DNA from 2 places in the Rhodococcus sp. PD04 genome. Region 1 is predicted to be linked to the other one. Evidence: riboswitches for the same ligand, from Rfam matches in the RefSeq annotation. Region 1 holds a riboswitch; the other holds the start of a gene.
What was found. A riboswitch is a leader RNA that binds a small molecule or an ion and turns the genes downstream of it on or off. The one in region 1 is predicted to bind cyclic di-AMP.
Positions count from the first base shown of each region.

Region 2: linked by a shared signal. The riboswitch ahead of U9J23_RS04405 (resuscitation-promoting factor Rpf1 domain-containing protein) and the one ahead of U9J23_RS14610 (C40 family peptidase) in region 1 are both predicted to bind cyclic di-AMP.

Region 1 is NZ_CP142143.1:3,166,732-3,170,575, forward strand. Features, by position in the region: gene U9J23_RS14605 (C40 family peptidase) at 1-728, opposite strand, end outside; gene U9J23_RS14610 (C40 family peptidase) at 1,003-1,584, opposite strand; cyclic di-AMP (ydaO/yuaA leader) riboswitch at 1,600-1,764, opposite strand; gene U9J23_RS14615 (DEDD exonuclease domain-containing protein) at 2,216-3,844, shown strand, end outside.
Region 2 is NZ_CP142143.1:941,050-944,893, reverse strand. Features, by position in the region: gene U9J23_RS04420 (cold-shock protein) at 1-170, opposite strand, end outside; gene U9J23_RS04415 (hypothetical protein) at 364-606, shown strand; gene U9J23_RS04410 (YccF domain-containing protein) at 603-995, shown strand; cyclic di-AMP (ydaO/yuaA leader) riboswitch at 1,283-1,457, shown strand; gene U9J23_RS04405 (resuscitation-promoting factor Rpf1 domain-containing protein) at 1,468-2,058, shown strand; gene U9J23_RS04400 (hypothetical protein) at 2,214-2,402, opposite strand; gene U9J23_RS04395 (helicase-associated domain-containing protein) at 2,462-3,844, shown strand, end outside.

The sequences.
Region 1 (3,844 bases):
GCGGCGCGGAGCGCGGCGCCGTTGCTGCCGGGGACGAGGTGCTGCAGGATCTTCTCGGCGTCGAGGCCCGGAGGGAAGGGAGTGCCGGCGAGTTCGGCCTTCTCCGCGTCGCTCAGCGCCTCGAAGGCGTTCAGGACCCCTTCGATCTGCTCCTCGAGTTCGGCCTGTCGCCGCTGGAGTTCGTCGCGGAGGGTCTGGGCCTGCTCGGCGGCGGCACGCGCCTCGTCGGCGGCATGCTGCGCGGCGACGGCCGCCTCGGCCGCAGCGGCGGTGGCCGCCCGGAAGCCCTCGACCTCACGCGAGGTCTGCTCGCCCAGGACGTCGAGCAGGACCATCTGGTCGAGCATCTGCTGGGGCGAGTCGCTCACCATGACGGCGAACAGCCGGTTGGTGCGCGCACCGCGGTAGTTGGCCCGCGCGAGCTTGTCGACGGTGGGCTTGAAGCGGGCGATCTCGGCGCGAGCGGCGCCGAGCGCGTCGTCGGCCTGGCCGGCACGCACCTCGGCCTCGTGCTGCGCAGCGACCTTCGCTTCGAGATCCGCCCCGGCGGCGTGCAACGCCTCGGTGGCCTGTTCGCTGCGACGCGACAGATCCGCGAGGTGCTCGAGGCGTGCTGCCGGGCTCTCCCCTGCGGGTTGCGCCGTCGCCGGCGCCAGGGTGAAACCGAGGACCATCATCACGAGGGCTACGACGAGCGCCGGACGGCCGGTCCGTCGCCTGTCCTGCACTCGTACGAGGTGCTTCGTCCTGTCGGAAACCACGTGGGCTCGCATCCTTTCCCAAAGGTCTCGATCAGGTTACGGAATTGCATAGGTTTGTGTCTACCTGCGAGTAGCCCTCCCACGCAGCGGCCGTTTGTGCAAGCAGTTCGCGCATCGGCAGGGACATGCAGACACACGAGGAGGGTGGGTCCGGTACGTACCGGACCCACCCTCCTCGGGCAGTGCGTCGGCGCTGGAGCGGGGGTGCTCAGCCCGATCGGAAGCGACGGGCGCCGACCGATCAGAAGCGACGGGCGCCGTCGACGGGCATCGAGTTCAGCGGTGCGATCTTGACCGGCTGGCTCGAGGTGGAGGCGTGCACGATGTTGCCGCCGCCGATGTAGATGCCGGTGTGGCTGCCGCCGTAGAACGACACGACGTCACCGGGCTGCAGAGCCGCGACGTCCACCGGGGCACCGGCGGAGGCCTGCTCGTAGCTGGTGCGCGGGACGCTCAGACCGGCCTGCTTGTAGGCCCACTGCACGAGACCCGAGCAGTCGAAGGAGCTCGGGCCGGCAGCGCCGTAGACGTAGGGGGCACCGATCTTCGACTGTGCGGCGTCGGCAGCGCGCTGGCCGACCGAGCTGAAGGGGGCGGTGAAGGAACCGGCCTGAGGCGCGGGGGCCGCCTCGGGGGCCGGCGGAACGATGTTGGCGATCTCCGGCGGCACGGTCACACCGGCCGGGAGGTCGAACGTTCCGACACCGGGAATGTTGATCGGCTCGGCCATCGCCGGGCCGGCCGAGACGGTGACTGCTCCGAGAGCAATGGCACCGGCGACGAGTGCGCGCCGGACGGTGCGCTTGCTGTTGTTCGAAACCACGAGGGGACGTTCTCCGTTTCTTCCGTTCACCCGCCGACCGAGTTAGCTGACGGGTTCGGGCCGGAAGATCAGCCCTACCCCTCCCCGCGAGCGGCGGAGGGGATTCACCCCGAGTACTACGTGTGGGTCCCCGGCTCACTGCTCCCACAGACGAGAGAAGCGATTAGGCGGTAACCGTGCGGCTCCGACCCGGGGGTGGGGCGGAAAACTCTCCGCTCGGTCTCGAAAAGATTACGAAACGGCATCGGTGAAGTCGACCGCCTCGCCGTGCAGCCCGACCGTTTCGGCCCGCTCCTGGGGGAATGCCGCCGCGGGGCAACGGTCCGATAACGGCGCGGTAACGGCCACTGTTCGACGCACCTCCGCCCGAAGGAGGCCCGGCGCCCGTTTCACCCGAGTCCTTTCCGGAAGAACCAGGTCAGGGCGCCCTGACTCACCGACCGTCGAGGAGGCGATGCGCCCGATTCGCCGGATTGTCGTTCTCGGAGGCCGATCGGTCTGTTTTCCGGCCTCCGCATACCCCTCATCGAGCCGAAAAGAACGCAGTGTGATCCTCGTCTCCCCCGTGCTCCGAACCCCGCTCCGAAGCCCGCTCGGCGGCGTGTCGGTGACGCTTCCTAGGCTCTGCCGCATGACCTCGCCGCAACCATCCGCCCTCGGCGTGCAACTCGGTTTCGACGAGCTCGACACTCCCCTGCGCGAGACCACCTTCGTCGTCGTCGACCTCGAGACGACGGGCGGGAAGGCAGCCGAGGACGCCATCACAGAGATCGGCGCGGTGAAGATCCGCGGGGGCGAGGTGCTCGGCGAGTTCGCGACCCTCGTCGATCCGGGGCGACCCATCCCCCCGTACATCGTGCAGCTCACCGGCATCACCACCGCGATGGTCTATGCGGCTCCCAAGATCGAGGAGGTGCTGCCCGCCTTCCTGGAATTCGCGTCCGGAGCGGTGCTCGTCGCACACAACGCCGGATTCGACGTCGGCTTCCTCAAGGCGGCCACGGCGCAGTGCGAACTCGCGTGGCCCCGCTTCCAGGTGCTGTGCACCGTCAAACTGGCCCGCCGCGTCCTCGGACGCGACGAAGCGCCGTCGGTGAAGCTGTCCGCGCTGGCCGAACTGTTCCGGGTCTCCACCGTGCCCACCCACCGCGCCCTGGACGACGCACGCGCCACCGTGGACGTCCTGCACGCCCTCATCGAACGGGTCGGCAACCAGGGCGTCCACAGCCTCACCGAGCTGCGCGACTACATGCCGGTGGTCACCGCCGAGCAGAGGGCCAAACGCGCACTCGCCGCGCATCTGCCGCGCAAACCGGGCGTCTACATGTTCCGCGGCCCGTCCGACGAAGTGCTGTACGTCGGCACGGCGGTCGACCTGCACCGGCGTGTCCGTACTTATTTCACGGGCTCCGAGACGCGACCGCGGTTGCGCGAGATGGTCGCGCTCACCACACGCATCGATCACGTCGAATGCGCCCACGGGCTCGAGGCCGGCGTCCGCGAACTCCGATTGATCGCGGCCCACACCCCTCCCTACAACCGCCGGTCGAAGTATCCGATGCGCGGTTGGTGGATCATCCTCACCGACGAGGCGTTCCCGCGCTTCGCCGTGAGCCGCACCCCCGGACCCGACTCGGTCGGCCCGTTCTCGGTGCGCGCCGACGCCGCGGATGTCGCGGCACTGCTCGCGGAGATGTGCGGTCTGCGCACGTGCACGCGCAGGATCGGCCGTACGGCCCGCCACGGCGACCGCTGCCCGCCCGTCGCCGTCGGGGGTTGCGCCGCAGCCTCCTTCGGGGTCCAGGACGCCTCCGCCTACGCGGCCCAGGTCGAGCGTGCGCGCGCGGTCGTCCGCGGGACCGCCGACGATGCCGTCGAAACGGCGCAGGAGCGCCTCGACGCCCTCGTGCGCGACCAGCTGTTCGAGAACGCCGCCCGTCTGCGCGACCGCCTCGCCGCCGCCCTCGTCGCGCTGCGGCGCACGCAACGCCTCGCGGCACTGGCGGCCGTCGACGAACTCGTCGCCGCGCGACCGCGGGCCGAGGGCGGATGGGAGTTCGCGGTCGTGCGCGCCGGTCGTCTCGCGTCCGCAGGGGTGGCGCCGCGCGGTGTGCGCCCGATGCCCGTCGTCGAGGCGATCGTCGCCGCGGCCGAGACGGTGCGGCCGTCACCCGGCCCGCTCCGGGGCGCGTCCCCGGAGGAGATCGGTCTGGTCGCACGATGGCTCGACGGCGAGGGCATCCGCATCGTCCGGGCGAGC
Region 2 (3,844 bases), 2.2 Mb from region 1:
GGTCCCCGGCGGCCCACCGCCATACCGAACTCGACGCGCTGGCCGGGCTTGAGCGCTTCCACTCCCTCCGGGAGCGCCGAGGCACGGACGTAGACGTCCTCACCCTCGTCCTGGGACAGGAAGCCGAAGCCCTTCTCGACGTCGTACCACTTCACCTTGCCGGTCGGCACCGCGCTCACCTGCTCCTCGACAGCTGTGCCCCAAGCGGGGCAACCCGTTCATCATGCAAAACAACGCGCCCCGGCTCGGTCGAGCGGGACGCGTAGACACCTGTCAGTGTACCCGCAGAGGTGGGTCCACCCCCGAATCGTCTTCCCGCTCCCGGACGTCACCGTTCGCCTCCGCGGCGACTACCGTGGTCACGTGGGTACTTCATCTTCGGATTCGTCTGCCGCCCCGCGTAACGGCCTCCTGAAGGCCGCGATCGCCTGCTTCGTCGTCGGCGTGGTGGCGGTCCTCGCCATCTTCCTCACGCCGGCGCTCACCGACGGCAGCCCCGGGCTCGTGCTGTATCTGTTGACCCTCGCATGGCCGTTGGGATTCGCCCTCGCCATCGCCTTCGCGCTGCGCTCGGGCCGGCGCGCTCGGAACGGAGACCGGACATGAGGATCCTGCTCAACATCATCTGGCTGATCTTCGGCGGGCTGTGGCTCGCGCTCGGTTACTTCGCGGCCGGTCTGATCTGCTGCATCCTCATCATCACCATCCCGTTCGGCATCGCGTCGTTCCGGATCGGCATCTACGCGCTGTGGCCGTTCGGCAAGACGACGGTCGAGAGGCCGACCGCCGGCGCCATGTCGCTGATCGGCAACGTCATCTGGATCCTGGTGGCCGGCATCTGGCTGGCCCTCGGCCACATCGCCACCGCGATCGCCATGGCCGTCACGATCATCGGCATCCCGCTCGCCGTCGCGAACCTGAAGATGATCCCGATCTCCCTGATGCCCCTGGGGAGGGAGATCGTTCCTGTGGATGCCCGCCCGAGTTACATGTGATCTTTCTCACATAACAAGCGGATAACGGGCGGGACTCGAAACGGATTTTCGGGTACCCGAACCCCACTACCTGGGACTTTATTCCCTGGTCTGCGCCGCGCACGTCCGTCGCCACGCGAATCGGCGCGTTATCAATTGGTGACACTTCGCCCTCGGAACCGTTACCGTCATGTCCGGTCGAACCGCCTGGCTCGACCGGTCCGGAACCGCCGCGCCAAATTCCTGTCCCGTGGTTCCGGAAGTCCCGACGAACGATCCACAGGGGACAGGAAACGGGGGACCCACCGGTCTCCCAGGAACCGATCGGCCCACAGCCGGACGGTGTCCAGGAGGCCCGGGCCGACGCAACCGCGACGGTCCTCGGGGTGAAGCCGAAGGCGCTCCCAACGGAGCGACACGGCCGGGCAACCTCTTCAGCCCGAACCCGACAGCTGACCTCGTAGGTGCGTACGGAGAGGAACACGGAACCGACATGAGCGGACGCCATCGCAAGCCCACCAATACCGGTCGTACCGTCGCGAAGTTCGCGCTGACGGGTGCAGTCCTCGGCGTCACGGGTGTCGCGTTCAGCGGCACCGCCGCTGCCGCTCCCGACTCCGACTGGGACCGCCTCGCACAGTGCGAGTCCGGCGGCAACTGGGGCATCAACACCGGCAACGGCTACCAGGGCGGCCTGCAGTTCTCGCCGAGCACCTGGAACGCCTACGGCGGCCAGGAATACGCTGCCACGGCCCACCAGGCCAGCCGCGAACAGCAGATCGCCGTCGCCGAGCGTGTCCTCGCCGGCCAGGGTTGGGGCGCATGGCCCTCCTGCTCGTCGAGCCTCGGACTGTCGAGCGCGCCCACGCAGCGCTCCGTCGACGCCGCCCCCAGCGCTCCCGCCGAGACCCCGGCGCCCGCCATCCAGAACGCTGTCCCGCAGCTTCCGGAGACCCCCGCTCTCCCCGCCGAGGTCCAGGGCATCCTGGCCGGCTTCGAGCAGGGCGTCGCCGCACTCCAGGACGCCGGCGTCGAGCTCGACCCGAACATCCTGGACGCCGTTCGCGCGGTGCTCCCGCAGTAACACCCCGAACATCCCGGAAGGGCCCCGCACCGATCACGGTGCGGGGCCCTTCCGCATATGCGGACGAGCTCGTTCCTCCCTCACACGACGACGCCCGGCCCCACGAAGGGACCGGGCGTCGTACGGAAGAGCCTGTTCGGTGATCCGCGATCGGATCAGCGGTTGATCACCGTCTTCGGATGCGTGTAGGGCAGGTCCTCGACCGGCAACGGGAACACGGTGTCCTCACCGTACGGGGAGAGCGGACCGGAACGCGTGGACGACAGTTCGGTGACAGCGTGCTCACCGTCGGCCAGCTCGGGCCATCCGTGGTCGACGTAATGCTTTTTCGAAGAGGTAGCCATGCGCTCATTTTGGCAGGTGAGTTCGGGGCCTGCTACCGCAGGTCTCTAATCTGGAGGGGATGTCCCCGACCACGCCCGCTCCCGACACCGCCACGGACTCCCTCGCCCGCTGGCTGGCAGGTCGACGCGACACGGATCTGGCCGCCACGCTGCGCGCCCGTCCCGATCTCGTGGTGCCGCCGCCGGCGAGCATGAACGTGCTCGCGAGCCGAGCGCAGCAACGCGCCTCGGTCTTCCGTGCGGCCGACGAACTCGACACCGCCGCCTTCGGGATCATCGAGGTCCTGGCCCGTCTCGGAGCGGTGGACACCCCCGTCTCCCGCGCCGCCGTGCTCGACGAAGTCTCCGGCCGCATCAGCGCGAGGAATCTCGACCGGATCCTGTCCACCCTGCGCTCGCTGCTGCTCGTGTGGGGTTCCACCGACGAGCTGCGTCTCGTCGCCGCCGCCGTGGACGCCGTTCCGTGGCGCGTCGGACGCACCGGCGACGTCACCGGACCGTCCCGGCAGGAACTCGACGACCTCCTCGCGGCCCTCCCGCCCGAACAGCGGAGCATCCTCGACACCCTGTCGCGCACGTCCCCGATCGGCCGGACCCGCGACGCCGCACCGGACACTTCCGCCGACCGGCCCGTGCAGAAACTGCTCGCCGCCGGGCTGCTCTTCCGTATCGACGACGAGACCGTCGAACTCCCCCATCGGGTGGGCCAGGCGCTGCGCGACGACGCCCCCTTCGATCCGGCGGCGCTCGCTCCCCCGCGCGCACCGAAACCCACCCGCTCGACCGCCGACGTCAACGCGACCGCTGCCGGTGCCGCCCTCGAACTGCTGCGGCACTGCGAGGACGTTCTCGACACTCTCGGGGCGCAACCCGCTCCCGTCCTCAAGGCCGGAGGGCTCGGCGTCCGCGAACTGCATCGCGTCGGGAAGGCGGTCGGACTCGACGACGAGGAGACGGCGCTCGTCGTCGAGGTCCTCGCGGGTGCCGGTCTGATCGCGCGCGGCCTCCCCGAGCCGCCGACTCCCGGGGACGACGACCACTGGGCCCCGACCACCGCTACCGACGCGTGGCTCGCGTCCACCCCCGCCTACCGCTGGGCCGTGCTCGCCGGTGCCTGGCTCGACCTGCCGCGCCGGCCCTGGCTGATCGGCCGCCGCGACCAGAACGACAAGCCGGTCGCCGCACTGTCCGACGAGGTGAAGTCCCCCACCGCCGCCCGCGACCGGCGGCTGCTGCTCGACGTCCTCTCCGACGTGCCGGCGGCGGGCACGGACGTCGCCGACCTGCGTGCCGCAGCGGCGTGGCGTCGTCCTCGCTGGGCGGGCCGCTTCGACACGACGAGTGTCGTGGAGACCGTGCGGGAGGCGACCACACTCGGTCTCGTCGCGCACGGCATGCTCGCGTCGCCGGGAAAGGCGCTGCTGCACGGCGGCGACGCCGAG